2 regions of the Natranaerofaba carboxydovora genome follow, and region 2 is predicted to be linked to the other one. Evidence: riboswitches for the same ligand, from Rfam matches in the RefSeq annotation. Region 2 holds a riboswitch; the other holds the start of a gene.

Region 1 (4,506 bases), 1.2 Mb from region 2:
AGTTTCTTCATTTTTGGCTGTAAGCATAATAATTGGCAGGTATGGTTCTTTTTTATACTCTCTTGCCTTACGGCAAAAGTCAAGACCACTTATCCCGGGGAGCATTATATCTAAAACTACAAGATCAAAGTCATTTTGATATAATAGTTCTATAGCTTTGTCTCCACGGATCTCATGAGTTACTTGATAGCCTTCTTTTTCTAAATTATAGGTGACTAGCCTTGCTATGTGCTTATCATCTTCGACTAAAAGAATTTTTTCTGACAATTTTTATCACTCTTTCTTAAAATTAGTTATTTAATTTGAAATACCGGTTTTTATTTATTATCTCACAAAAATGTTAAGAGAAAATTAAGATTTAATAAATTAAAACAAAATTTTAAAATTTAATTCAAAAAAGTGATGGAGTGAACAAGGATTTTATATTAAAAATATCAAATATATATTAAGTGAAAATACTAGTACGTGAAAGGGAGAGGTGAAAACTTATGTCTATTAAAGGTACAAAAACAGAAAAGAATTTGTTAACCGCTTTTGCTGGAGAATCTCAAGCGAGAAATCGTTATGATTATTATGCCAGTCAAGCAAGTAAAGAAGGATACGAGCAGATTGCAGCTGTTTTTGAAGAAACAGCAAAACATGAAAGAGCACATGCTAAGCGATTATTTAAGTTTTTAGAAGGTGGCGAAGCAGAGATACAAGCTTACTTCCCTGCCGGAATTATTGGCACTACAGAAGAGAACTTGAAAGAATCAGCTAATGGTGAAAACCACGAGCACGCCGAAATGTACCCTGAATTTGCAGAAGTTGCCAAAGAAGAAGGGTTTAAAGAGATTGCTTCAGTGTTTGAAAATATAGCAATTGCTGAAAAGTACCATGAAGAAAGGTTTTTAGGTTTGCTTAATAACTTGAAAGAGAATAAAGTGTATGAAAAGCCTGAAGAAGTAACATGGAGATGTAGAAATTGTGGTTTTAACATTACAGGGAAGAAGGCTCCACAAGTATGCCCTGCTTGTGATCACCCACAAAAGTTCTTTGAGATGAGAGATTACAACTGGTAGAGATTAAATATTGCAAAATAGGGATTTCAATTAAGTTAAGGCCTCTCTTTGTTAGTTAAAGGGAGGCCTATTTTTTAGTAATAAAGGCTATTAGATGGCTATTAATATACCTGTTATTTACCGCTTAAATTTAATTTGAGAGTTTAGATTTGTAGGTTGAAAATGATTTAATATCAATGTTAGACCGCTTAAGTAGTATAAGATTAAAGTTATTGCCATAACAAAAGGATAGATTAGTACAATAACTCCAAATAAACTCACTAAAAGCAAGCTAAACCATTTTGAATATCTTAAGTTTGCATTATGACTTTTACTTTTTTTTACACTAAAAAAAGGTATTCTGCTTACCATTGATATAGACAAGGCTATTACTATCATAAAGAAAATAGATGGAGGGAAAACCGCATAATAAAAACTTAATAAAGCTAATAATCCTCCGGCTGTGGTGATTGGAAAACCACTAAAATTAGAATTGTTGTTGCTGCTTACATTAAATCTAGCTAATCTACATACGCCACATATTAAATAAATCGCTAGTATTAAAGAAACCCAATACGCATTATAAGGGAGGATAGTGTATGTAAATACAGCTGGTGCTACACCAAATGAAACAACATCACTTAAAGAGTCTAATTCTTTGCCAAAAGAGCTAGATACTCCAAGAATCCTTGCTACTTTGCCATCTAGAAAGTCTAAGAACATACATATAATAATTAATGTCAATGTAACTTTATATTGAGAATTTATTGTAAATATTATAGAGAAAAAGCCTAATACTAGATTGCTTAAAGTAATAACCGAGGGGATATTTCTTACTATAATATTTTTCGCATCGTGTAGTGTTAGCTTTTTAATTTTAATCACCCACCAAAATATTTAATATGTATTTCTTTTTATATACAATAATTGTTAAGTAAATAACTAATGAATTTAAACTATTAGAGATGTATATATGCTAAAAACCACATGAGATTGAAAATCGTTCTCAAACAGTTACTATTTCAATTGTATTCTATCTTAAAAGAATTTGTCAAGAAAAAAACTCCCCTGACAGGGAGTTAGTATTATCTATTTTATAATATAGCAAGTAAAATAGAATATAGTCACCTCCCCATCCTTCGTAGTTCTGCGGTGAACGCTAGTTAGGCAGGTCTCCTGGCTTGGGATCATTGGTTAGATTCGGCCTTCCCAGAGTGATACTCCAGTGGCATACTGAAAATAACCTTACCCTTACAGTGGCGGGACCGCTCAGGATTCTCACCTGATTCCCTTTTAACCTTATTAATAAAGGCACCTAACTCTTCGATATTAAATTTATAAAAGACCTAAAAGGATTAAAAAATTTATGTGTTTATAAATAATTCTAGCTTATTCACTTTATTCCTGCTTTAAAATTGCTAAATATGTAGTAAAAAAATAAAACGTAAAAAGTACTTTTCTATTAGCTGTAGTAATTTTTTTGGGATATCACTTGCCGGAATTAATATCCCATATACGAAAACTCCCTATATCCATTATTACAGTACAAGGGCGAAAAGCCCACGGTTTTAAATCGTGGGATGAAAGCCCATTTTTTTATAAATTATCGTTGCAGCACAAATAAAAAACATATACACTAGAGTTATGAAACAAGAATATAGAAGAACTAAAACAACCGTATCATTAATCAACTATCATTTTGTTTTCTGCCCAAGATATCGAAGAAAGATATTTTCAAATCAAAAGGTAGAAGAGCGATTTAAAGAAATTGTCCATGAAGTATGTATCGAACAGGAAATAGAAGTACTGGCAATTGAGTGTGACAAAGACCATACGCATTTATTTCTAAATGCTCTACCACAAATAAGTCCATCTCAAATTATGGCGAAAATAAAAGGGGTGAGTTCAAGAAAACTTCGTCAAGAGTTCAAACATTTAAAACATCTACCAAGCTTATGGACACGTTCTTTCTTCGTATCAACAGCAGGTAATGTATCAAGCGATACTATCAAAAAGTATGTCGAAGAACAAAAAACAAGAGGGTGAACTCATGGAAAAAACAGCGAAGATCAAACTACTACCAACAAAAGAACAAGAAAAACACCTGATAGATATATCAAAAGAATACATAAAAACCATTAACACACTAGTTTCTGAAATGGTCCAAGCTAAAAAATCATTAAAACTATCATCAAAAGATGTTAATGTATCAATGCCAAGTGCCGTCAAAAATCAAGCAATCCGTGATGCAAAAAGTGTTTATCGTAGATCAAAGAAGATAAAAAGAGTGCCTATCCTTAAAAAACCAATCTGTATATGGAACAATCAAAACTACAAAATCAAAGACAACATCATTGAATTTCCAGTATGTATCAATACTAAATCAAAGCGTATAGCCATAAAAGCCGTATTAACCGAATATCAAAAAGAGCTACTTAAAAACAAACTGGGCACACTGCGCATCACAAAGAAATCAAACAAGTGGATAGCCCAAATATGTGTAACACTACCAGACCCTAAACCTAAAGAAACAGATATAATAATGGGCGTAGACTTAGGCCTAAAATCTCCAGCAGTCGCAGTAACAAGTACCGGCAAAACAAAATTCACCGGTAACGGCAGACAAAACAAATATATCCGCAGAAAATTCAAAACAAAACGACGTAAATTAGGAAAAGCAAAAAAATTAAATGCCATCAAAAACCTCAACGACAAAGAACAGCGCTGGATGAAAGACCAGGACCATAAAATCAGCCGTAAAGTGGTTGACTTTGCAATAGATAATAAAGTTTCCACCATTAGATTAGAAAAACTATCTAATATCAGAACCACGGCAAGAACAAGCCGTAAAAACGAAAAGAACCTTCATGCATGGTCATTCTATCGTCTAGCATCATACATTGAGTACAAAGCAAAATTAGCAGGCATAGCAGTAGAATTTGTAAACCCTAAATACACCAGTCAAACATGTCCTGTATGTAAAATACTAAACCAAGCAAAAGATAGAAAATATCAATGCACCTGCGGTTTTAGTTCGCACCGAGACCGGGTAGCAGGGATGAATATCATCCATGCACCTGTGATAGATGGAGCAGCTTAAGCTGCAGTCTATCAGCCCATACTGCTATATGCACTGGTATGGGAAGGGTACTGGCATACCCTTAGCTTGGGAGCTGTCCAAAGCAGAAATGGATTGAGGACGGAAAGCTACCCAAGAATCCCACGCATTTATGCGTGTGGAGTGTCAAAGTTGGATATTGTACAGCGTTTCGATCTGTATGTATCCTGTATTTAGAAAATTAAACTTAGCAGTTTTTTTCTACTCTATTGCGTCCTTTTTCTTTTGCTATGTACATGGCAGTATCAGCTCTATTAAGTGCGGAGTCTGATGAATCATTTTCTTTGAGTTCTGTGACTCCAAAACTGGCGGTTATGGTCTTATCTAGTGAACTAAATTTGTGCTTCT
Region 2 (4,506 bases):
TTTGTCCAAGCCCTTTTTTCCCTGAAGGATAGGGAAAAGAAACTATCACTAAATACATCAGAATTCTCGCAAACCACGGGAAAAAAAGAATCCACACCAAAGAAAACTCACTAATTAAAACTTCTCTTAAAAATATCACTTTTCCTAATATCAGAAAAACAAGTCCTGCCGCTCCTATTGCTCCGATATTACTATCTTTCAAAACCGCTCTTAAATCATCGCCTTCTTTGCGGCTGTATATACCATCTATCCAATCAGAAAAACCATCTAAATGAAGCCCACCTGTCAAAAACCCATCTAACAGTACCAGTAAAAAAGCAAGCATAAAAGGAGAAACAAGCCCATCTAAAACCAAGAACAAAAACAAATATATAAAAGATAAAATCACACCAACCCAGGGAAAATAATGAGTTGTCCTTGTGAAATCTAACTGCCATCCAGGCATGGGAACTACCGTAAGGAGTGTAATTGCAGAATATAGCCTTTTGTAAAAAGTCTTTATTTGCTTAAATAAGTTCATTATAATTGGCATCCTTCCAGTAATTAACCTTGGTTATAATGTTAATTTTACTGCAAAAAGTCATATGAAAAAAAGTTTTGTTTTTAATTGTAATACATCTTGATGAGAAAGCAGGAGAATCGACGTTTATATTTTATCATACCATACAAATAGAACATGATGAATTTAAATCAAATAGTTTATAATAAGCGATAAAACAACTGAGAATAGCAGGGCCATCCAGGCCGAAATATTTATTAGATTTATTGCACTTTTTAGATGATGAGGTCCTGGAAGCTTTTGGTTTTCTCCCATATATGCCCGAAAAGATTCTTCCCCATTATAATAATTAAGACCTCCAAGTCTAACCTCCAACAAACCAGCCACAACACTTTCTGATTGGCCAGCATTTGGACTTGGATGTTTACTGGCATCTTTTTTTCTTAATGAAACCGCTTTTTTATAATTTAACTTTTTTAGCCTTCCAACCAAAAGGAATATATATGCCGATAATCTTGCAGGGATATAATTTAAAACATCATCAAGTTTAGCAGAAAAATAACCTAAATCTCTATAAGGCAAAAATTTGTACCCAATCATAGAGTCCAAGGTGTTGACAGCTTTATATGTCATAGCGAGGGGAGCCCCACCAATAGCTCCAAAAAAAAGGGGCGCCATAATACCATCTCCAAAACTCTCAGCAGCCGTCTCAATTCCTGCCCTTGATACTTCACTATCATTTAGCCTTGAAACATCCCTACCTACAACTTTACCAACTGCTTTTCTTGCACTATCCAAATCCCCATGCATAAGAGGATCTAATACATCTTTTAAATGATAGGTCAAACTTTTAATAGAAATACAAAAATAAAGAAGTAAAAGTTCAACCCACCAGCCTATACTCACCAACAGAACTGATACATAGTAGGTTATAAATATTACGATGAGTGCCAATACAACTCCGCCAGCTTTTAAGCTGGTTGGTGTTTTAAATATTTTAAAAGCTAGATCTTTAAGCTTGTCAATTAAAATTCCAATCAAACAAACCGGGTGATACCTTCCAAAAGGATCTCCTATAAGTAAGTCAAGCAAAAAAGCTCCAGTTATCAATACAGGTGAAAAAATTGTTGCCCCCTCCTATTTTATCTGCGTAGGTATCCCTGAAATAACTAAATATACTTCATCAGAGGACTCAGCAATTATACGATTGGCACGACCTGCAAGATCTCTGAAAACCCTACCCATTTTGTGTTCAGGCACCAAACCAAAACCAACTTCATTGGTAACAAAGATAGTTTCTGCTTCATTTTTTTTTATAATATCAATCATTTTTTTGAATTCTTCTAGCACAAAAGTTTCAAATCTTTCATCCCACTTATCCCAGTATTTCATAAGTTTATTTGAAAGATAAACGGTTACACAGTCAACCAAAATTAGTTGCTTTTTTTTACATAAAGAATTAAACCTATGAAAAAGATATAAAGGCTCCTCAATTGTTTCCCAATCTATAGGCCTTCTTTCTCTGTGAACTTCTATTCTTCTTTTCATCTCCTCATCATGCGGCTCAGCAGTAGCTACATATGACACAGGCAAAGGAGATTCTTTGGCTAGTTGTTCAGCATAATCACTTTTCCCTGAGCGAGCTCCACCTGTTACCAAAATAAGTTTAGACATGAAATTCTCCTTTAACACGAAAATTCAACATCAAAAATCTAGCTTACTCGAACTACGAACGTCCGAGTATCCTTAAAACACTATATCATAAACCGAATTTTTTTGCCATATTTATAAATATATATTAACCATACACAAATTTCCTAGCACTTTTGTTTTGGGTTATCACTTCTAACTTTCACTTGCCCACCAAACCTTCTTATGGTATAGTTATATAAAAGCAATATAAATACGAGTTTTACCTCAGGGTGCCATTACTAATGGTTAAAAGGGAATCAGGTGAAAATCCTGAGCGGTCCCGCCACTGTAATTGGCCAAATTATCGTGTTTTAGCCACTGGAAAGTTTCTTTCCCGGGAAGGCTATAACACCTTACTTGGGCCATAAGCCAGGAAACCTGCCCTGAGGCCGGTACTCTAATAGCCTTCGAGGATAAAGGCAGAGTACCCACGCTGGACTGTCTAGACTAACTGTAGCTTAGAACGCAGTTAGTAATAATAAGACATAGTACAGCCGGGTACCCAGCTTCTTCCTAGAAGGCTGGGATTTTTATTTTGCCTAATAATAAAATTAACAACACTAGAGGAGGAAGTTATAATGCATTTACCTGATGGTGCAATGGGCATAACACAAGCTGCTAGTTGGTGGGCTCTAACTGGAGGATCTCTTATAACGGCAGTAATGGCTTTTAGAAACAAAGCCAAAGATATTCCGGGCATTAAAGGTATCTTGGGCCTATTGACCGCAGTATCTTTTGTAATCTCAACGATACATTTTCCTATACCTGTAATTGGAAGCAGTGCACACATGGTGGGAGCTGCGATAATAGCTTTTATTATCGGGCCAAAATTATTACCCATAATCATTTTTCTATCATTGTTTATCCAGGCTTTATTTTTCTCTCATGGAGGTTTAACAACCCTCGGCGCTAACACTTTTGCCACCTGGTTTGGCGGATTTTTTGGCTGGGCTATATTTTATTACTCAGACAAAATAAACTACAAAAATTCTAATTTCTTTTTTATAGCTACAACCTGGTTGGCTGGTTTTTTGGGAAGTATAATTGTGTATGCTATTTCCTCTACTCAAATAGCTCTCTCAGAAGTCCATGAAGCTGCCTTTAGTACAGCATGGGCAACTGCTGCCATAGCATATGCTCCAACCCAGGTTCCTTTTGCAATTGTTGAAGGTATAATTACAGTCGGAGTTTTAAAATTTCTTATGTCAAGAAGGCCGCAGATTTTCGAACACCTAAGACCTGTATCTATTATTGATCCGTTAAAACACAATTAGAAAAGCTACCAATAAGTTGGACCAAACTGACCTAAACTTAACATTTCACATAGAGGTGATTAGTCAATGATTAAGATTTTAAGCCAGAATTATATTAGACCCAAACTGGCTTTCACATCGCTCCATCCTCTAAACAAATTTGCTTTTTCTGCAGTTTTATTTACAATAGCATTTATAATATCATTACCTGTCCAGTTATTATTTTTACTGTTAGGGATGTGTATCTTCTTATTTCTATTAAACATAGAGCATGACAAGACCGTTACTACAGTCAAAGCTGCCCTGTTAAGATTTATAGTACCTGGCAGTATGGGCTTTTTCCTTTTTATATTTAATCTATTCACCAGAAAAGGAGCCGAGATATTCAGTTTTGAGCTGCCATTTGTAGGTTTTGACTTGATCGCAACTTACGAAGGTTTAAATTTTGGCTTATCTATTTTTTTGAGGATTATACTGCTTGCATCAATCTTATGGTTTTTTTGTCTTGTTACATCAAAAGCCGAGCTTGTTGGGCTCTTTAAGCATTTTAGAGTTCCTCATGAGATAATTGACATATTTAATTTTTCAACTCGTTATCTTATTTACTTAAAAGACGAGATAAAAAAAGTACAAAAAGCTCAAAAGACACGTCTTGGCTATACCAGCTTCTTAAGGTCTGCCAAGTCTACAATAACTTTGGCTGGCACACTTTTTTTAAAGGCATTTGATCAGGCTTTAAGAACTGATGCGGCATTAAAAGTCAGAGGATATAAAGAAAAACTGTTTTACTTACCCTTTCCAAATTATAACCTTAATGATTTTTATTTTCTTTCAATAATATTTATTTCGTTTTTTACTATAGTAGGAAGCATTTATCTAGGTCACATGTTCATAACCGATCTAATACAAATTTTATTATAATGTAATACAGAGGTGTAGTTAATTATGGAATTAGAACTAAAAAAAATCTCATATACCTATCCAGGTAATATCCAAGCATTAAAAGATATCAATTTAACAATTGGCAAAGGCAAATTTTACGGACTTTTGGGGGTTAATGGA

Evidence for each region. A riboswitch is a leader RNA that binds a small molecule or an ion and turns the genes downstream of it on or off. The one in region 2 is predicted to bind cobalamin.
Region 1: linked by a shared signal. The riboswitch ahead of pssA (CDP-diacylglycerol--serine O-phosphatidyltransferase) and the one ahead of ACONDI_RS03495 (energy-coupling factor ABC transporter permease) in region 2 are both predicted to bind cobalamin.

What each region holds. Positions count from the first base shown of each region.
Region 1 covers NZ_CP054394.1:1,928,644-1,933,149, reverse strand. Annotated here, with positions in the region: gene ACONDI_RS09225 (response regulator) at 1-267, opposite strand, end outside; gene rbr (rubrerythrin) at 489-1,061, shown strand; gene pssA (CDP-diacylglycerol--serine O-phosphatidyltransferase) at 1,179-1,925, opposite strand; cobalamin riboswitch at 2,190-2,374, opposite strand; gene tnpA (IS200/IS605 family transposase) at 2,685-3,086, shown strand; gene ACONDI_RS09205 (RNA-guided endonuclease InsQ/TnpB family protein) at 3,091-4,140, shown strand; gene ACONDI_RS09200 (GGDEF domain-containing protein) at 4,346-4,506, opposite strand, start outside.
Region 2 covers NZ_CP054394.1:728,931-733,436, reverse strand. Annotated here, with positions in the region: gene ACONDI_RS03510 (adenosylcobinamide-GDP ribazoletransferase) at 1-520, opposite strand, end outside; gene cbiB (adenosylcobinamide-phosphate synthase CbiB) at 686-1,591, opposite strand; gene cobU (bifunctional adenosylcobinamide kinase/adenosylcobinamide-phosphate guanylyltransferase) at 1,637-2,173, opposite strand; cobalamin riboswitch at 2,403-2,591, shown strand; gene ACONDI_RS03495 (energy-coupling factor ABC transporter permease) at 2,770-3,465, shown strand; gene ACONDI_RS03490 (energy-coupling factor transporter transmembrane component T family protein) at 3,532-4,365, shown strand; gene cbiD (cobalt-precorrin-5B (C(1))-methyltransferase CbiD) at 4,390-4,506, shown strand, end outside.